DNA from 3 places in the Roseibium algicola genome. Region 2 is predicted to be linked to each of the others. Evidence: riboswitches for the same ligand, from Rfam matches in the RefSeq annotation. Region 2 holds a riboswitch; each other region holds the start of a gene.

Region 1 (6,847 bases), 940 kb from region 2:
CGGCAGGAGACTGGCCGAGGTCGACCGCGTCCCCACCGTCATCGATCCGGCGCGTCTGGCTGGCGAGAATGTGCATGCTTGGTCTTTATTTCCAGCTTCTATCCAGCGTGTCAGGCAGCAGCCGTCAATTCACCCAGCAGGCCACGAACCGCAGTCAGGTCGAGGCCTTTCAAACCGATCACGACCAGTCTGCCGCTGCTCTCGGCGCCGGCGGCGAACCAGGTTTCGACACGCGGTCCGACAGCTTGAACCATTGCAGGCGCTGCCTTGCCCTCGATTTTTACAGCCCCCTTGATACGCAGGACGCCTTTTTGCGCCATGGCTTCCAGAACCTTTGCCTCTGCATCTTTCAGGCTGGCGAAAGACGAGACTGCCAGCACGTGACTTTCAAAATCGTCGTGATGGTGATGATCGTGATGATGGTCGTCATGGTGATGATCATGATCATCATCATCGTGATCGTGGTCGTGGTCATCATGATGGTGGTGATGCTCGTGCCGATCAGCCATGTCGTCCTCGGCAGCAGAGCCCCTGCCGAGCAGAACTTCAATCGGAAGCGTGCCTTTTTCGGATGTCACCACATGAACCGCCGGACGAACATCGGCGGCGATTTTCTCATGCACCTGCTTCAAGGCGTCTTCAGAGACGAGATCAGCCTTGTTCAGAACGACGAGGTCTGCGCAACGCAATTGGTCGTGGAAGAGTTCTTCAACAGGACTGTCATGATCAAGAGCCTCGTCGGCGGCACGCTGCGCGGCAAGTGCATCTTCATCAAGTGCGATCCGGCCTTCGGCGAGTGCTGCAGCATCCAGCACCGTGACAACACCATCTACCGTTACCTTCGGCTTGACGCTCGGCCAGGAGAAGGCCCGAACGAGCGGCTGCGGCAGAGCCAGGCCGGAGGTTTCGATAACGATATGCTCCGGCGGATTGTCCCGCGCGAGCAGCATTTCCATGGTTGGCAGGAAATCGTCGGCAACGGTGCAACATATGCAGCCATTGGTAAGCTCAACCACTTCTTCCGCGGCGCAATCGGGATCAGCGCATCCATTCACCAGGGAACCGTCGAAGCCCATGTCCCCAAACTCGTTGACGATAAGGGCAATGCGTTTGCCATTGGCATTGGTAAGCAAATTGCGGATCAACGTGGTCTTGCCTGCTCCGAGAAACCCAGTGACGATCGTTGCCGGAATTTTTGCGCCCGGCTGCAGGGATGAAGTGGTCATAATTTGATATCCGGTTGTGATGTGGGTTTCAAAAGTATCGGCAGGCCCGCAGCAACGAAGACGACCTGTTGGCACCTATGCGCCATATCCTGGTTCAGTCGTCCCTGCACATCGCGGAACGACCTCGACAGACGGTTCTCCGGCACGATACCCATACCTACTTCGTTGGAAACGAAGACGCACGGCCCTTGAAGATCCTTCAGAACCGCGCAAAGCCGCGCCGTTTCGGCGGGGATGTCCTTGCTTGCAAACAGCAGGTTCGACAGCCACAGGGTCAGGCAGTCAACAAGAACCACCCGGTCTTGCCTGCATTCGTTTTCAAGCACCGCTGCAAGTTCGAGCTGTTCTTCCACGGTGAGCCAGGACGGGCCGCGTTGATCTTTATGAGCGGCGATCCGGCTGGCCATTTCATCGTCGTGGGCAGCACCAGTCGCGATATAGATTTTTTGCAGACCGGTTTCATGGACAAGCTTTTCCGCGAACCGGCTTTTTCCGGAGCGGGCACCGCCGAGGACCAGCGTTGTCCTCTCGCCGTTTGAATGCGTCATTCCTTCTCCCAGCCGTCCGCCCGACAGCGCCATAGGGTTGACAATGTGACGGCCGGTCTCCTGGCTTGCGGCTCAGCGCGGTCTGTACCCCTTCCCGGCCCCATCAGGACGCCAGTGGTTTTCGTACAGCCACTCACCGCTCACAGTTGCGGGGGCAGCTCCGGATCTGGACTTGAAAAAGACCGCACCGGATTCCCGTTTCATCCGGATCAGGCAAGGCCTTTTCCGGAACCGTCAGTTTCTTCCTAAACGTATCTTGAGGCCGACACAAGCAGCAGAAAGTCGCTGACGGCTAACCTTGAAAATCGGCCAGGCAATCAAGACGGACGCCTTCTTGCGCCAAAGTCAGAAAAAGGCACAGCCGATTTAGCCTGCGCGGGGTGTTCCAATCGTCGCGAAACGTAGGGTTTTCCAAGCTCGACAGAACGCCTAGCCATCTGAAATATATCGAGTTTTCCACACCGAGATCAAAAAAATGACGGCTTGATGAAAAAAACGCCCTCGGGGGCTTGGCAAACGGATCAAGCCTTTGATATACGCATCTCCATCGACGGGGCGGCAACGCGCTGGCCCCGAGCGTGGTGATCCCCAGTAGCTCAGTTGGTAGAGCAAGCGACTGTTAATCGCTGGGTCGCTGGTTCGAGTCCGGCCTGGGGAGCCATCACCACCTCTTATTAATCCTCCCGAATGCTGCATTTCTGAAGACCGGAACGCTGTTCAGTGTTCGGGTTGATCTTATTCTCGGGTGATCTTGCAGCAATCTGCACCGCCTCAATAATCGACAGCCATTTGATGCGAGCGCGTCTTTCGCAGCAGTAACGTTCCGTACCATCTTCCTAAAGAACATTTCCTGGCTACGTATAAAACGAAGATCGCTCCTCCATTGGCTCTGCGTTGTTGAATAGCGCTTCTTGATAAAGCTCCAGGTTGCTCCTATCGTGATTTCTCCTAGGGGAGCATCATGAAGAAACGCAGCTAAATCCAGCGCCCCTGAACCCGCAAATCTTCAAATGCGTGGTACCTTTTATGAGCGGCGACAACACGCACACCATTGCCACCGTAACCGCAGCGCCAGGTTATGCCGAATTTCTTGAAGCCTACTGCGACAAGGAACAGCCCCTGCTGATCAAGGGATTGGCGAAAAACTGGCCCGCGCGGGAAAGGTGGCAATCCGGCCGATTACGAGCAGAGCTTCATACGCTGCCAAAGGTCCGCGACAGAGGTGTCTTTTTCGTCAGCCGCTCACCGGTACTGGAACAAGATATCGAGATGCCGGAATTCCTGAAGGAGATCCTCGCATCCGACCGGATAATGCAAGATTCCGTTGCCTGGAGATTCTGGATCAACAGCAGGAACAACCGGACTGAGTTTCACTACGATACCAACGCCGAGAATGTCATCACCGTTCAGGTGAAGGGTCGTAAGGAATGGGTACTGGTTTCCCCCGAAACACCGTTACCGTGCTACCCGTTCACCAACTTCTCTCTGCTGAAAGACGAACAGCGACTGCTGCGAAACAAGCGATTCTACAAATTCGATCTGGAGGAAGGTGATCTTCTCTATCTGCCTCCCCATTGGTACCACCGGGTGGTTGCCAAGGAAGACGAGAACATCAACATCAATTGGACTTTCACGAAACGCGAAACCTCGGTCATCTCGAAGGAATTCAAGCGTGACATGGAGCGGTGCGGCCTGCTGCATTCATTCAAGAACAGTGATTCCGCGCTGGTTCGGCGCTGTTACGAAACCGCTATCCGCGCCCTTCCAAATGTTGGCGGTATTGGCTGGGGTCTCAAATCGTTCATTTCATCGCCCTACAAGCCAAGCCGCGGAACATTGGTCAGCCGCTTCTTCAAGGAATTGCTGCAAATACCGAATACGCTGCTGACACTTCCAAACGTTCGCTCAACGCTGAAAAAGGTCGACAAGACCTAACCGGCGAACGCGCAGCCACCAATCCCACAAGTTCGGCGCGGTATGTAGACCACCAGCGTATATGCCGGGCTACATATTCGAGAATTGTTCTCCCGCAATCCATACGCCCTCGACCTCATAGGCTTTGCCAAGCTGTACGAAGTCAGCCGGATAGCCTTCTTCGAAACGACCGAGTGGGCGCCCGAGAACGTCCGCAGGATCACTGGTTGCCATTGCAAGAGCAGATTCAACCGGAAGCTCGAGTGTACCGGTGAGAAACTTCAAGGACGCCGGCAAATCTATATCGGCGCCGGCAAGCGTGCCGTCTTCGAGGGTCAATGTGCCATCGCGGCGAAAGATTTCCCGACCTCCGAGAAAGAAGGACGTAACATCGGTGCCCGTCTGAGACATGGCGTCGGTAACGATAAAGATCCTGCCCGGACCGGTCTTTGACTTGAGCGCGACCCGCATCGCGACCGGGTCGACATGGACACCATCAGCAATGATGCCCACGTTGAGCGCGCCCAGATCGAGCGCGGCGCCCACAAGGCCGGGTTCGCGGTGTTGCAACGGGCTCATGGCGTTAAAAAGATGGGTGACCATCGAAGCACCCGCTTCAACCGCTGTCTTGCACTGCCGGTATGTGGCTCCGCTGTGGCCAAGACTGACGTGAATTCCCGCGTCAGCCAATTCCCGCATCTGTTCTGGCGGCACCGTTTCCGGCGCCACAGTCATGATGAGGCTTGGCAATTCCCGCGCCGCGCGCAGGTAAAGCGCCATATCTTCGCGGTTCAAAGGCCGGATCAGATTCGGGTCATGCGCGCCCTTGCGCCCCGCAAACAGATGCGGCCCTTCGAGATGCAGACCATGAAACCCCTTCACGCCCCGCGACCATGCGGCAATTCCCAGATCAACGACTTTGCGCGTCACCTCAGGCGTGTCCGTGATCAAAGTCGGTGTCAGGGCTGTTGTCCCGAGGCTGACATGGGCGGCACAAATACGTTCGATATCGTCGACTGTTTCCGCATCTCCCAGCATCAAGCCACCGCCGCCATTGACCTGCAGATCGATCAATCCCGGTGCGAGAATGCCGTCACCAAGATCGACAGTCTCTACGCCAACGGGCACCTGATCGGCCGAAAGAAGGCCAGCCACCTTGCCATCTTCGACAAGCAGGGCAGCATTCGCATGGATTTTCTCACCATCGAAAACCCGGCTGCAGAGGTAGGCGGTTGTGGAGGTCATACGGTCTGGGTGACTTTCTTCAGGTGCTTGGGAACGTCCGGATTGAAACCGCGCTGCCGTGCAAACCATTCGATGAAGGCGTAGAAAGAAACAATCTGCACCAAGGCGTCGGTCAATGGATGCCCGGTTGCCTGGAACGCCAGCTTTTCCGCCCGCTCCACGTTGTCGGTCGTTGCAAAAACACTTCCGCCCTGGTCCACCATGCGATCCGCAGCCTGGGCAAGCCCCTCTTCGGCTGCATCGCGCACACCAAGTGCCAGGATCGGGTAACCGTTTTCGACGATCGAGACAGGACCGTGCATTACCTCGGCGGAGGAATAAGCCTCCGCATGGATCTGGCAGGTTTCCTTGAATTTCAGCGCAGCTTCATTTGCGATTGCCAGACCAGGTCCACGTCCAATGACATAAAGCGAACCCCGCTGCTCGATCGGCTTGGCAAGCGCGCGCCAGTCCTTGTCGATTGCTTTTTCAAAGTGCTCCGGCAAGGCAGCCAACGCGTCGAGCAATTCCTTGTCAGCTCCGATTTCCGCCAAAAGCAGCAGGCCCGCCAAGACGGAATTGACGAAGGTCTTGGTCGCTGCGACGCTACGCTCAGGACCTGCGCAGATATCGATGGCGGCGCTGGAAAGCTTTGCCAGTTCACTTCCCGACGTGTTGGTAAACCCTACCGTGAAAGCCCCCTGCTCAGTTGCACTTTCCACAACCGAGAGACTGTCCGGGCTGGCACCGGACTGGGAAATTGCAATCACAAGAGCCTGGCCCAGCTTGACCTTGCCACCATAAACCGAGGAAACGGATGGGCCGAGAGAGGCCATGGCAAGACCAAGGTAGATCTCCGAGGCATACTTGAGAAACGTTGCGGCGTGGTCTGAAGAACCCCGAGCGACGCTTGCCAGGAACACCGGCGCGCCTGCCTTCTTTGCAATGTCGCGGATCAACGGGTGTCCATCGGCCAACAGACGGCGCGCAGCGTCCGGGATTTCTTCGATTTCCCGGCGCATGTGCGTCGGCGTGGCCATGGTACTTGCTTCAATCATCAGGATTAGTCTTCCGAAATCTGAAGTTCGGCGATGAAGTCATATGCATCGCCGCGGTAAACGGAACGGGTGAATTCGACGACATTTCCGGACGCGAGATAGGACACACGTTCTATTTTCAGCCCGGCAGACCCGGCCGGCACACCGAGAATGTCGGCATCGATAGGCTCAAGATTGCGGGCTGAAATGCGCTGGATAGCGCGGACAGGCTGCAAGCCGGCCGCGCGCAGGATGGCATAAAGAGACGTGGTGACCCGCTCCGGGTGAGGCAGGACGCTCTCGGAAAGGGAGGCACGCTCGATTGCCATCGGGGTGCCGTCTGCCTTGCGAAGCCTGTCGACGCGGGCAACGCGCTGGCCGGACGTGAGACCGAGCGTGAACATTTCTTCAGGCGAAGCTGGAAACAGTCCGCGGCGCAGCCACTCGCTGCTGGCGGAAAGACCACGGCGTGCCATATCCTCGGAAAAGGACGTCAGGCTGGAAAGGCGCTGTTCAACCTTGTGCACCTTGGGCGCAACGAAGGATCCGCTGCCGCGCTTCTGGACAACGACCTGATCCTCGACAAGACCTGCAACTGCCTTGCGCACCGTCACACGGGACAGATCCGTAATGGAGGCAATCTCGCGTTCAGACGGAAGCGGCTCATTCTCCTTCAGCACGCCGTCGTCAATAGCCTGCTGAATGCGCCGCCGCAGCTGCAGGTATCGGGGACCGCTGGAATTCGCCAACCAGTCACCATTTTCCAGCAAGGAAATGAAGTCAGTCATGAAAAGGGGCGCCTTAGGAGATGAAAATAATACCTTTCAGATACCAATTTAAACTCTATCGAAACCGAAAATCAAGTGTTAAAACAATTTCCGAACCTGCATCACCACCG
Region 2 (6,847 bases):
CCGGCCCGGACGCCTTGGGCGGAGATCTCGACGATTTTCTCTGTTTTGCCGTCTATGAGGCCAATCTGGCCTTCAATCACCTTTACCGGTCTTTGCTGGAAGAGCTCGGCCTCACCTATCCGCAGTATCTGGTGATGACCCTGCTTTGGCGCAGAAACGAGAGAACGGTCAAGGATATCGGCGACGCGCTCAGCCTGGAATACAACACGCTGACACCGATGATTAAGCGCCTGGAAGCAATGGAGCTTGTCTCCCGCGTCCGCGATCTGGAAGACCAGCGCGTCGTCAATGTCTGCCTGACAGCCAAGGGTAACGCGCTTCGGGAAAAGGCGGCTGCCGTGCCGCAATGTGTTGCCGAGGCATCCGGTCTTTCGGAACAGGCTTTCGAGGATTTGAAATCCGCCCTCGACACATTGCGGTCCAACCTGAAATCCACGGGAGACCGGACTTGAACAACCTCACAGGCAACATCACCGCCATCCTGTTTGACAAGGACGGCACCCTGCTGGATTTCGACGCGACATGGGCACCGGCCTATCGCGAAACCTCGCTCCATGCAGCCAGAGGCGACCGCGCCCTGGCCGACAGGCTCCTGGAACAGACCGGCATGGATCTGGTGACCGGAAAGTCCGCGGCCGGGTCTCTGCTTGCAGCCGGCAACTCTGCGGAAATCGCGGCTGCCTGGATTGCCTGCGGTGCTGATTTTCAGGAAGGCCCGCTGACCGCAGACCTCGACCGGGTGTTCATCGGCTGCATGCATGATGCTGCGCCCCTTACTGGCATTCCGGAAGCTGTCGAGACCTTGAGCGGAACCGGGTTCACTTTGGGTGTTGCCAGCAGCGACAGCGAAGCGGCCATAAGGGCCTTTCTCGCCGGCACCGGGCTTGCGCCCCGATTTGCTTTCGTCACGGGTTACGACACAGGTTTTGGCCCGAAGCCGGAACCGGGCATGGTTCGCGGCTTTGCCGAGGCAACAGGTCTTGCACTGGACCGGATCGCCGTTATCGGTGACAACACGCATGATCTGGAAATGGCCCGTTCGGCGGGCGCCGGACTTTGTATCGGTGTCCTGACGGGCACAAGCGCGCGCCACGACCTGGAAACCCTGGCAGATGCCGTTCTGGAGAGCGTTGCCGATCTGCCGGCCTATCTGGCCGCCAACTGATTCAAATCAGGCCGGCACTGACGCGCCTTGCCGTCGCACCTGTCCGGGTGTCTGGTTGAATTGACGCTTGAAGGCCCGGTTGAAGGCGGCTTCCGAGCTGTAGCCGATATTTTCGGCAATATCGATCAGGGGCAGATCCGTCTCCCGAATGTCGCGCCGTGCCCGTTCCATGCGCCAGTGGGTGACATAGGCCAGCGGCGTCATGCCGACGAGGTTCGTAAACCTGTCTGCAAAAACCGTCCGGGACATGCCGGCTTCCCGGGCAAGGCTCTCCACCGTCCAGGGCTTTTCCGGCGCCAGATGGATCTTGGACATGCTGCGCCCAAGCTTCGGATTGAGCACCGCCGCCAGGCATCCGGCCCTGTCCCCCTCCCTGTCGACGAACGTTCGCACCACCTGGATGAAGATGATCTCCGTCAATCGGTGGATGATCGCCTCGGACCCCGGCTGCCCGGCGCGCACCTCGCTGGCAACAAAACGCATCACTGCTTCCAGCCAGAAGGCGTTCATCGTCTGTGTGTTGGGCAGATGAATGACCGATGGCAAGGCATCGAGCAGCGGATGTACCGAGCCTTCCTCGAATTCGAAATGGCCACAGAACAGTTTGCAGGCCAGTTCCTCGTCCGGACCGCCGTAATAGAGCGCACCTTCCCCCGTATAACCGGATTGCCGCACGACCTCGTCCACTTCGGCGGCGGGACGGCCCGGTTCATCACTCAGGATATGAGCGGCCCCGTGCGGAATGACGGCCAGGTCACCGGTCGCAAGGCGGATCGGCTTGTCAACACCGTCCACCGCCAGCCAGCAGCCACCACGCATTGCCATGTGAAACCGCGCGACATTGCCGAAAGCCGGCACCCGCACGGCCCAGGGCGGCGAAAAGCAGGTATGGAAATAGACGGATCCCCGTAGCTTCAAGGCATCCAGGATCTGGGTCAGGGCGTCATGTTTCATGAAAGGCCGGTTCCGGTTGAAGTCTCATTCCCGCATTTTTGCCTCAACACCGCAAAGCGCAAGGCTCCCGGACGATTGGTCAATTTTCAGGGACTTTCGTGCATGGATGGAACCGAAGTCGACCAACATCTTTGGGCTCGTGGGCAATCCGCCCGCAGGAAACCAACCTGGAGCACCTGAAAGATGTCTGTTCGCTTCGTCACCAAGACCATGCACGCCTATCTCGATTATCCCGTCGCGATCGGCCTTATTGCCCTGCCCGTATTCCTTGATCTCGGCCAATCCAACCCGATCGCCTTCTGGCTATCCTTCCTGACAGGCTTTGCGGCCCTGGCCCTGACGATCCTGACGGATCACCAGACCGGCATCATCCGCATTCTGCCCTATTCGGTTCATCTGGCGGTCGATTTTGCCGTCGGCATCGTGTTCCTGGCAGCTCCCTTCGCACTCGGCTTCACCGGCCTCGACTTCGCCTATTACCTGGTCAACGCCATTGCCGTTCTGACAGTGGTCAGCCTTGCCAAACCGCAGGAAACGGTTGCACAGGCCGCTTGACAGCCCCCGTCAACGCACAATGACACCGGCCCTCACGCCGGTGTCTTTTTTTGAACTGCAATCCGGACGATCTGCAAATCCTCGGGAACTTACGAACATGGAGACGCCTGAGCTTCGGACGCAAGGTAGAGGCACCGGAGCAAATCCGGCCTTCAACCTTCATACCCTTTCAGGAGTAGAACATGTCCTTGATGAAATCCGCCATTGCCGCAACGCTGCTGTCTCTTGCCGCTCTCTCTGCCCCGGCAATGGCCGCGGACGAATACAACACCTCCAGCGGCCTGACGGCCGCCGGCAGCCCGCTCGGTCTTCATGGTGTCGATCCCGTGGCCTTTGTCAGCCTGGGCAACCGGATTGACGGAACCGCGCAATATACGGCCGTCCACGACGGTGTTGCCTATTACTTCGCATCCCAGGAAGCCATGGATGCCTTCACCGCGCATCCGGATCAGTACCTGCCGCAAAACGGCGGCTTCTGCACCTTCGGTGTTTCAGTCGGCAAGAAGTTCGACGGCGATCCGCAGTTCGCAGCTGTTGTGGACGGCAAGCTTTATCTGTTCCTGAACGAGGCCATCTTCCGCGAGTTCCAGAAAGACCAGTCCGGCACGATCACCAAGGCGGAAGCCAACTGGAAGAAGATCCGCTCCACCGAGGCAACGAAGCTCTGATTGTTCGTTGTCAAGGCGTCGGAACGACAAACAAAAAGGGCGGCCCCAGGGCCGCCCTTCGTCACTTGATTTCGGCAAAAGCCCGAAGACTTAAGCCGCGTTGTGCAGCCGATTTTCGAAAGCAAGGTTCCGGGTCAGCGGCGCCAGGGTCTTGGCAGCGGCCAGAACAGCCAGGTCAGCCAGCGGCTCGCCCAGGATCACCAGCATATAGGCAAAGCCGAAGGAACCGACGGAAGCCATGTTCTCGGCACCGAAGCCCTGGCCGTAGAATGCCCAGAAAGCAACCCAGCCAACGATACCAGCCTGGAACGTGGTGGAAAGAGCCAGTGCCTGAACGTAGGAAACGTCAACATAGGCGGTCTTTTCCGGAATGATGCGGTTTGCCAGCATGCTGACAGCCCACAGCGGCACGAGCAGCGTGGTGACGTTGATGCCGTACTGCGGCAGGTCGAAAGGAGCAACCAGCGTCCCCTGGAGCAGAAGGCCTGCAGCGAGGCCGATTGCTGCCGGACCAGCGCCGAACATCAGGAACAGGGTGGAGCCCAGGATAAAGTGCACTTCGGAAACACCGACCGGGTAATGCGGCAGGATTTCGAAGAAGCAGAATACGGCAACCGTCGTGATGACGGAACGGACGGCAAGGCTGAGCACGCCGCTTTTGCGGATTGTGTCGAGAGCCATTTTGCCCAGAAGGCCGAAGGAAGCAGCCGCGGTGCCGTAGCTGAGTACGATTTTGGCACCGTCGACGATGCCCGGTTCGATATGCATGTCATTTCTCCTTTGCGCACCCTCCGTGCGCGAGCAGATGGTGTGAACCGGCCCCGATGGGACCGCTGGATGGCAGGTTTCCTGGCTCGCGAGTCTCTGCGCTGCCCGCCTTCCCGGATCGCTCCAGTGGCTTGAAGGGCTTTGCTCGTCGCATACAGTTGCGGGGGCAGCCACGGTATTGGTCCCTGTTGGGTACGCCTCACCGTGTTCCCATTTCATCCGCCCTTACGCTTGTTCGGGCGAAACCATCGCATCGTCTAGATTTGCAAGGATTGGCGATATTCTGCAAGCGAATTTTCGCCATATTCGGTCTGAATGCGACATTGCACCGAAATTTTGCCGCCTGAAGACCGCCACCGAAATCAGCCGGATCAGCATCACCGACAAGCTTCAGATCTCAAAACACTTCTTCAGGAAATTGCGTCAGCCACCTGAAAATTCTGAACTTTGCAGAATCCAATCAAAGATGAAAATCAAAACCTTTGTTTATTAAACTTTTCTGTATTTAGGGTAATTGTGATTTTTACTTGCAGAAACCCTAACGAAAGATAACCTCACTCGAATACAAAGCACATCATGAGAGTTTGCAATGCCCTTTACCAAATTGGGAACGCTTATCGCTGGTGTCGTCTTTTTCCTTGGCTGCATTCAGCTGGCACTTCTGGCCGGCGTTACTCTTGGAGCAGTCACTGAACCAAGACCGGGTTTTTTCCTTGGCAATCTGACACGCGAACAGGCGCTCGACAGCGGACTATTGAAGATCATGGCCGCCGTCGCATTCGGCGTGATCACCGAGATTAGTCGCTCGGTTGAAAAGAAGTAGACCACAACCAAAGACTTGCCGCAGGCGGTGACCTGTGAAAGTCTTCGACCATGTTGAAATCGATCCCCCTGACCGCTCTTGCGGTATCTCTTCTTGCTTCCACCGTCACTCCTGGCTGGGCGGCACCTGACAAGCTTTTCGGCGCCATCAACGAACGTCTGTCGTTCATGCAGTCGGTTGCAGCCTGGAAAGCGGATAACGACAAACCTGTCGAGGATCTGCCGAGGGAAAAGGTGGTGCTGGATGCTGCCCGCGAAAAGGCAGTCGAAAACGGCCTGTCGGCTGACAATGTCACCTTGTTTTTCCAGGCGCAGATCGATGCGGCCAAGGACATTCAAACCTGCTGGATCGAACGCTGGGAGAGCGGTGAAGCTCGTCCGCAGAACGTACCCGACCTGATCAAGGATGTCCGTCCGGAGCTGTTGCGCCTCGGCAACGAGATCCTGACGCTACTCGCAGAAAGCCCCGTCGAAGCCTCTGACCAGCAGGCCTTCACGGAGGCGCTGACCGTGGAATGCCTGTCCGACGGATCAAAGAACGCTCTGTTTGAAGGTCTGGTCGACGTACACGACTAGACACATACGGCCATCAGGACATCCCTCATCGGAGTTCAGGAGGCTGCCTGCCTCCAGGGCTCGGCCGCATTCGCCTCTTCTTCCCGCTTCGTGACCATTCGCGAGAACTCGCCGAACGGCACTGCCGGGCTCCACAAGTAGCCCTGGCCGAGCGTCCCGCCCCACAGATTGATGTAATCCATCTGCAACTGGGTCTCGACCCCTTCGGAAACTGTGTTGAGATTGAGCTGCCTTGCCAGCATCAGGATCAGCTCGACGATGGTCCGGCGATCCTCGCAATTGGCAATGTCCATGATGAAGGACCGGTCGATCTTCAGCGTGTCGAACGGCATGCTCGCGAGACTGTGCAGCGAGGAATAGCCGGTGCCGAAGTCGTCGATTGCAAATTTGACGCCTTCTTTCTTGATCGGCAGGATCTGATCCAGAAGGTTCTGCGAATAGTCGACAAGACTCGATTCCGTCACTTCCAGTTCCAGCTTCTCCGTCGAAAACCCGCTCTCGCCGATGATCCCGAGCATTCTGCCGGTAAATCCCTTTGCCTGCAGCTGCGCCGGCGCAACGTTCACGGCGACAGATACATCGACGTTCTGCCGGTGTAGGGATTTCATGTCGGAGAGCGCGGATGCCAGCACGAATTCTCCGATCGGAACGATCAGACCGCATTCTTCTGCCACGGGAATGAACTTGTAGGGTGGTACGGACCCGAGTTCGGCATCGTTCCAGCGCAGCAGCGCTTCTGAACCGACAATCTTGCCGGACGAAATGTCGACCTTCGGCTGGTAGTGAACGGATAGCGTGCGGTCTCTCAGTGCGCTTTGCAGCCTGTGCCGGATCTGTTCGCGCTCGGTCATCCGTTCGCGAATGATATCGTTGTAGGCGATCGACTGAGCCCTGCCGGCACCCTTTGCTTCATACATGGCCATGTTGGCGTTTCGCAGGACTTCCTCGGCCGTTGTACCGTGCTCCGGGTATCTCGCGATTCCCGCGCTGACGGTCAGAGAAAGGGAAAGCCGGCCAATTCTGTAGGCCCCGCCCAGCCGCTCGACCATCGTTCTGGACAACTTGGCAAGCATCTGCAGATCATCGACGCCGGGTAACAGTACGACGAATTCGTCGCCGGAAAACCGGGCAACGCAGGGGGGTTTTGACGTCAGTGGCTTGGCCAGCTCGTCGACCAGGACGGCCAACCGGTTGCCGACCAGCCGCAACAGCTTGTCGCCTACGGCATGTCCGTGCATGTCGTTGATCAGTTTGAAGCGGTCCAGTCCGATGTAAAGAACACTGCCCGTTTCCTTGGGGCGCAGGTCGATCAGCGTCATCGCGACATTGTCCAGCTTGG
Region 3 (6,847 bases), 180 kb from region 2:
GCGCCGACAAACCCGGCCAGCAGCGCCCGCGGAAACCGGATCTCCCAGACGATAGCCTCCCGGCCCTTGGACCAGTCCACGTCGAAATAGCCGGGCACCACGCCGTTGACGAGGACCTTGAAGACAGTGCTGCCCGGGATCGGCACCGCACCTGCACCGATGGCGGCTACAATGGAAATAGCCAGCACCAGCACGCCGGCCAGAAGCAATACCCCATTCCCCCGCAACCGGCGCAGGCCAGCGCTTTTGGCCGTGAGCAGGCTCATGCCGGTCTATCGTTTCTGCCTGCAACGGCAGTTCGAAGCATCTTCTGCAAGGCTCACTCTCCCCAGAACGCTTCGGTGAGCTTTCCGATGGCCTTGAGGTTCCGCGGCCCCGGGGTTGCTTCGACATAGTCCAGCACGACAAAACGGTCGTTCTTGACGGCTGCAATATTGGCCAGAGCGGGATTGTGTTTCATGAAGTCGCGTTTCTGGTCAGCCGTCACTTCGCCGTAGTTGACGATCACAATCATGTCCGGGTCTTTTTCCACCACGGTTTCCCAGTCGATGGTCGCCCAGCTCTTTTCAAAATCGTCCATCACGTTGACGCCGCCGGCTGCCTCGATGAGCGCTGTCGGCATGGCATATCGTCCGGCGGTGAAGGGCTTGTCCTCGCCGCTGTCGTAGACAAAGACCCGCAGCGGCTCTTCACCAGCAGGCACCGTTGCCGCGATCCGGTCCAGCTCCAGCTTGTAGGCCGCAACAAGATCGTGAGCTGTGTCTTCAACACCGAAGATCTTTCCGAGGTTGAGGAGGTCGTTATAGAGATCCTGCAGAGACGCCTTCGGCTTGTCGCCGATATGAATGCAGGATTCGGTCAGCTCGTAGACCTTGATGCCGAACGGCTCCAGCGTTTCAGGCGTCACTTCACCGCCCACCTTCATGCCGTAGTTCCAGCCGGCGAAGAAGAAATCGGCGTCGGCCCCGATCAGCACTTCCTTGCTCGGATATTTCGACGCGAGTTCCGGAAGTTCGGCAACGCCCTCACGCATTTCCGCGTCCAGCGTCTTCCAGCCTGAAATGCCGGTATATCCAACCATGCGGTCGCGCAGGCCAAGTACCAGCATCATCTCCGTCAGGTTGACGTCATTCGAAACGGCTGCTTTGGGCGGCGTGTCGAAGGTCACCGTGCGGTTGCAGCTTTCCACGGTCGTTTGCGCAATTGCCGGTACAGACAGAAAGGTGAGCACGAGGCCCAGGGCAATTTTTTTCATATTAAGTCTCCAGAAATTCAAAGATGGAAGGTCAGGTAGCGCTCGCGGCTGGCAGACAGTTGCTCCAGTCGGACCTGTACCGAATAGGCTTGCTCAATGTTGCCGGGGGTTAGCACCGTCTCCGGCATTCCCTGGGCAACCAGTCGGCCCTCATGCAACAGCAAGACCTTGTCGCAGACACGGCTTGCCAGGTTGAGGTCGTGCAGGCTCGTGACAATGGTAATGTCCAGATCGGCAATCAGCTCGACGATCTCGAGCTGATGACGGATGTCCAGATGGTTCGTCGGCTCATCCAGCACCAGAAGCCTTGGTTCTTGCGCCAGCGCCCGGGCCACCATCACCCGTTGCCTTTCCCCCCCTGACAATGTGCCGAAGGCTCTTTTTGCATAGGACAGCAGATCCATTTTCCCGAGACAGTCATCAACGATCTCGGCGTCCCGCTTGCCTGCGCCGGCAATACCGGTTGCATGGGGACGCCGACCGAGTGTGACGATCTCGCGTACGGTCAAGGCAAAATCGGTCGGCTGCTCCTGAAGCACGGCGGCGATCGTTTTGGCGGCCTCCCTGGCACTGATGTGCCAGAGATCCGTGCCATCCAGAAGGATTTCGCCCGTTTTCGGTTTCAGGAAGCGATAGAGCAGCCGCAACAGGGTGGATTTGCCAGCACCATTGGCGCCGGCAATTCCAAGAACCTCACCGGCAGGCAGATCGAAGCTGAGCGGATGCAGAATGGTTTTGCCCTGCCCCGTCTTCCAGCTGACCTCCCGGACAAACAGATCGACCCCCGTCATGAGAACGCCGTCCCGTCAGCTTCCGAAACGATCATCGCTGCCGGAAGCCGGCCTTGCGATGCGCTCCAGCGCTTGCCGTGGTTTTCCTCGGTCACCTCGCATCCATTTTCAATCTGGCGATACCGATTGGCGTAGTCGACCAGGTCGTCGATGTCCGTATCGTCCTCAATGTCCCCAAAGAGGTAGATCGCCTTGTCGGTGGCCTTGAATGCCAGCGTGCAAGGTCTCGAACAGCTCTCCATGTCGGCTGTTCCACTGATTTCGAATTCGTCTCCAACCACAGGCACTGCCTGTGCCATTGCACTTTTCAGCTTGCAGATCAGCCCATATCCGGGATGGCAAGTCTGCCCATTGTGACGACAGGTCGTGCAGACAAATATCTTGTGCGGATCATTGCTCATGACGCGCCTCCACGGCTTCTGCCAGTGAACCGACAGGAGGCTGCGGAAAAGCAAAGGCATTGCTTTCCTCGTTGCACTGGGCACGGCCGGATCGGGTACGTTTGGAACAATCATCATGTAATGTTATTACATTACCTATATTCTCGCTGACAACAGATTTTTGCAGCCCATCGGGAACCATCGCGCGTGCTGCGCGCGTCGCCAGCGGATCAGCCTCGGTCAGGAGGTTAGCAAGTCTTGAGAATTCAGCAGAAAATTTCCGGTTCATATCGCCCTCCGCGATTTCGCGGGGCAGTCAGGAACCGAATGTGCAACTTTGCCGGCAGGTGCCGATTGGCCATGTCACTCACTCCTCCGGGGCACCCCGCCCGGGTTAAGGTTTAAGGTGAAATGGCAGGTCTCCTGACTTGCGGGTCATTGCTTGCCTGATCCTTCCCGGGGTCTCCCCAGTGGCGCTTTCAGGTTTGCTCACCGCTCACAGTTGCGGGGGCAGTCACGGATTTGCAGCCTTTCGGGCTCGTCGCACCGTGTTCCCTTTTAATCCCGGTCCGGAGTTCGGAGTCGGGAACCATCTCTTCCTAAGTGCGCGAACGCCTGAAAAATGTCAAAGACTTTTGCGGGTCGCTGCTCTTGTCTGAAAGCACGACAGGATTGCCTGGAAGCGGAAACACCCAGCCGCCTAGGCAGTATTGACCCTTGCCTTCAAGGCTCAAAAATCTTACCTCCGATCCATGAAACAGGACGCCCTTCCCCCGCGCGCCGCAGCGCGCCCCCTCACCCTTGAGACCCACGGCATTACCCGCCAGGACGACTTCGCCTGGCTGAGGGCGGACAACTGGCAGGAGGTCATGAAGGACCCGTCCGTGCTGGATGCCGACATCCGCAGCTATCTGGAAGCGGAAAATGCCTATCACGAAGCGCAGATGGCACCGACGAAGACTCTGCAGGAGAAGCTTTTTGCGGAGATGCGCGGCCGCATCAAGGAAGACGACAGCTCGGTTCCGGCGCCCGACGGGCCTTTCGCTTACGGCCTCAAGTATGAAACCGGCGGCCAGCAACCGGTTTTCTTTCGCACCCCGCGTGACGGCGGCGCGGAAACGGTTCTTCTCCATGGCGACAAGGAAGCAGAAGGAACGGCATATTTCCGGATCGGCGGCGTCAGCCAGTCGACGGATCACGCGCTCATCGCCTGGGCCTATGACGACAAGGGCTCGGAATATTATTCACTGAAGCTGCGCGACGCCCAGTCTGCCAAGGATTTCGACTACGCCATCGAGGACACGGGCGGCGGCGGCGTCTTCTCGGAAGACAGCCGCTATGTGTTCTACGTTCGCCTCGACGCCAACCACCGGCCCTCGAAACTCTTCCGTCACGAAGTCGGTTCCGACCCGGCGAGCGACGTTCTCGTCTACGAGGAAAAGGATGCCGGCTTCTTCATGGGCGTCGGCAAGACCCAGTCCGGCGACACCATCGTCATCGACATTCATGATCACGAGACGTCCGAAGTCTGGATGATCCCGGCCACCGACCCGACCGCCGAACCGGTGCTTGTCGCAGAGCGCGAGACCGGTATCGAGTATTCCATCGACGATCACGGCGACACACTCTACATCCTGACCAACGCAGGCGGCGCCGAGGACTTCAAGATCGTCACTGCGCCGAAAGGCAATCCCGGCCGCGAAAACTGGTCCGATCTTGTGCCCCACAAGGCAGGATGCCTGATCCTGTCGCATTGCGTCTACAAGTCCTTCATGACGCGGCTGGAGCGCGAAGACGGCTTGCCGCGCATCGTGATCCGCCGGCTTGCAGACAACATCGAGTACTCCATCGCCTTCGACGAGGAAGCCTATTCGCTCGGCCTTGGCGGCGGCTACGAGTTCGACACGAGCACGATCCGCTTCACCTATTCCTCGATGACAACGCCATCGCAGACCTTCGACTACAATGTCGAGACCCGCGAGCGTGTTCTGCGCAAGGAACAGGAAGTGCCTTCCGGCCATGATGCGGACGACTATGTCACCCGCCGGTTGATGGCTCCCGCAGCCGACGGCGAGACCGTGCCGGTGTCTGTGCTCTACCGCAAGGACACCAGGCTCGACGGCTCCGCACCTCTGCTGCTTTACGGCTATGGTTCCTACGGCATCACCATTCCGGCGAGCTTCAACTCCAACTGCCTGTCGCTGGTCGACCGGGGGTTCGTCTACGCCATCGCCCATATTCGCGGCGGCAAGGACAAGGGCTTCCATTGGTACAAGGATGGGCGGCGCGAGAACAAGAAGAATACCTTCACCGACTTCATAGCCGCGGCAGACCATCTTGTTGCGGAAAACTTCACATCGCACGACCGTATCGTCGCTCAGGGCGGCTCGGCCGGCGGCATGCTGATGGGTGCGATTGCCAATCTGGCACCGGAAAAATTCGGCGGCATCATTGCCGAAGTTCCGTTTGTCGACGTTCTGTCGACTATGCTGGACGATACGCTGCCGCTCACGCCGCCGGAATGGCCCGAGTGGGGCAACCCCATCACGGACAAGGCAGCCTACGATTACATCGCGTCCTACTCTCCCTATGACAACGTTGAGGCAAAGGCCTATCCGGCCATCCTGGCGGTAGGCGGATTGACCGATCCGCGCGTAACCTACTGGGAGCCGGCCAAATGGGTTGCCAAGCTGCGGGCAACCGGCACAGGTGACAAGCTGCTGATGTTGAAAACCAACATGGAAGCCGGTCATGGCGGCGCTTCCGGCCGTTTCGACCGGCTGAAGGAAGTCGCCGAAACCCAAGCCTTTGCCCTTTTGGTGGCCGACAAGGCCTGACACCTCGTCAGACCCGAGGATTTTCCGGGCGTGCGGAGCAGTTCGCACGCCCGGGAACCTAAATTCCTTTCACACGCCCTTGCGGGTACCACCCGAGCGAACGTGACTTGATTTTGACCAAGTCTTCGGCTCATGTGAGAGTTGTTGCAAATCAATCAATTGAACGGTCCTGGACCGTACCGATGCTGTTCACTGGAGCCCGTGATGACCTGCTACCGCACACTTCCGCACCGCCTTGCTGATGGGCTGAAAAAGGTGTTGCGCCTGGTTCCGGTCATGGCCGCCACGCTGAGCCTTGCCGCATGCCAGTCCTACGACACGACCGGCGGCAATGTGGTGGAAACGCTGCTGTTCTCCCCCACATTCACCAAGAACCGGCAGGACATTCCCAGCACCTACAACACAGCTTATGACTGCCGCACCTTTACCGGCAGTGGCTGGAAAGGCATCGCCGGTGGCAAGGTCTTCAATTTCAGCCAGAAATACATCATCTCCCAGGCCGGTTGCTTCAAGACTCAAGGCGAATGCAACGCATGGCTTGCGGTCATGTCCAGCTACATCGATCAGCCGCGCTACATCCGCTGCAATCCCTACACTGCGTAGGACATCAAGCGGATCTTGCAGGATCACGCTGGACGACAGTCCCCTGAAACACGGGAAGCGCTGCCATGAACGGTTCCATGTAATCAAGCAGGCAGCGCGCCCGGGCATTGAGCAGCCGCCCGGTGGGCCATACCGCAAAGATATCCCGTTGCTGCCCTTGCCAGTCTGCGAGCACAGGTGTGAGGCGGCCTGAAATCAGGTCATCGGAAATCTCGCTCACAGGCAACAGAGCGAGCCCGTGACCGTCGCCGGCCAGCTGCCGGGCAAGACTGATGTCATCGACAACGACACGCGCATCGACAGGCACGGTCTCGCGGCAGCCTGTTTCCCGATTTGTCAGTTGCCATTGCGGAAGCGTGGACACCCGCACCACCTTGTGCCGGCCGATCTGGTCCGGACTTTCCGGGGCACCTGCCTGTTCGAGATAAGCAGGCGCCGCAACGAGAACCGTTGCCACCACCCCGAGACGCTTCTGGTAAAGCCGCTCATCGGTTTGGGGTCCGGCTCGGAGGGCAATATCGACCCTGTGTTCCAGCAAATCCTTGTTCTCGTTGCTAAGCGTCAGCGTCAGCTGGATCTCCGGAAAGGTCTTGAGAAAATCCGACCACATGGGCTGCAGGATGCCGATGGAAATATTGGTGGGCGCCGCCACCTTCAACGCTCCCCGAAGACCGTGCAGATCGGTGCTTAACCCGTCCAATGTCGTCTCAGCGTTTTGAACCAGGTCGGCAAAGGCCTCGAAATACGCTTCACCCGCCACCGTCAGATCGAACTTCCGCGCGGAGCGGAAGACCAACTGCGTGCCTATGGTTTCCTCCAGCTTCGCCAGGCGCCGGGTCACCGTTGCCGCAGGCAATCCGAGATGCGCGGCAGCCTTTGCCAGGCTTCGATTGCGCGCGATATGAACAAACAAGGCGATGTCGTCGAGCATGATTTCATTTTCAAAATTTAAACTCTCATTATTCGATATAGATTGAGATT

What was found. Region 2 has a riboswitch for cobalamin ahead of B0E33_RS22760 (energy-coupling factor ABC transporter permease). Riboswitches for the same ligand answer to the same signal wherever they lie in the genome.
Region 1: linked by a shared signal. The riboswitch ahead of cobU (bifunctional adenosylcobinamide kinase/adenosylcobinamide-phosphate guanylyltransferase) and the one ahead of B0E33_RS22760 (energy-coupling factor ABC transporter permease) in region 2 are both predicted to bind cobalamin.
Region 3: linked by a shared signal. The riboswitch ahead of B0E33_RS31015 (hypothetical protein) and the one ahead of B0E33_RS22760 (energy-coupling factor ABC transporter permease) in region 2 are both predicted to bind cobalamin.

The regions. Positions count from the first base shown of each region.
Region 1 covers NZ_CP019630.1:5,860,165-5,867,011, forward strand. Annotated here, with positions in the region: gene cobN (cobaltochelatase subunit CobN) at 1-76, opposite strand, end outside; gene cobW (cobalamin biosynthesis protein CobW) at 111-1,226, opposite strand; gene cobU (bifunctional adenosylcobinamide kinase/adenosylcobinamide-phosphate guanylyltransferase) at 1,223-1,774, opposite strand; cobalamin riboswitch at 1,808-2,025, opposite strand; tRNA gene B0E33_RS27140 (tRNA-Asn) at 2,360-2,435, shown strand; gene B0E33_RS27145 (cupin-like domain-containing protein) at 2,801-3,709, shown strand; gene nagA (N-acetylglucosamine-6-phosphate deacetylase) at 3,779-4,933, opposite strand; gene B0E33_RS27155 (SIS domain-containing protein) at 4,930-5,970, opposite strand; gene B0E33_RS27160 (GntR family transcriptional regulator) at 5,976-6,737, opposite strand.
Region 2 covers NZ_CP019630.1:4,918,685-4,925,531, reverse strand. Annotated here, with positions in the region: gene B0E33_RS22785 (MarR family winged helix-turn-helix transcriptional regulator) at 1-452, shown strand, start outside; gene B0E33_RS22780 (HAD family hydrolase) at 449-1,165, shown strand; gene B0E33_RS22775 (AraC family transcriptional regulator) at 1,172-2,119, opposite strand; gene B0E33_RS22770 (hypothetical protein) at 2,303-2,674, shown strand; gene B0E33_RS22765 (YHS domain-containing (seleno)protein) at 2,857-3,342, shown strand; gene B0E33_RS22760 (energy-coupling factor ABC transporter permease) at 3,433-4,110, opposite strand; cobalamin riboswitch at 4,165-4,375, opposite strand; gene B0E33_RS22755 (hypothetical protein) at 4,700-4,933, shown strand; gene aroQ (gamma subclass chorismate mutase AroQ) at 4,984-5,508, shown strand; gene B0E33_RS22745 (EAL domain-containing protein) at 5,544-6,847, opposite strand, start outside.
Region 3 covers NZ_CP019630.1:5,100,563-5,107,409, reverse strand. Annotated here, with positions in the region: gene B0E33_RS23650 (FecCD family ABC transporter permease) at 1-266, opposite strand, end outside; gene B0E33_RS23645 (ABC transporter substrate-binding protein) at 320-1,255, opposite strand; gene B0E33_RS23640 (ABC transporter ATP-binding protein) at 1,273-2,046, opposite strand; gene B0E33_RS23635 (DUF1636 family protein) at 2,043-2,447, opposite strand; gene B0E33_RS31015 (hypothetical protein) at 2,437-2,715, opposite strand; cobalamin riboswitch at 2,823-3,035, opposite strand; gene B0E33_RS23630 (S9 family peptidase) at 3,179-5,263, shown strand; gene B0E33_RS23625 (hypothetical protein) at 5,468-5,866, shown strand; gene B0E33_RS23620 (LysR family transcriptional regulator) at 5,871-6,797, opposite strand.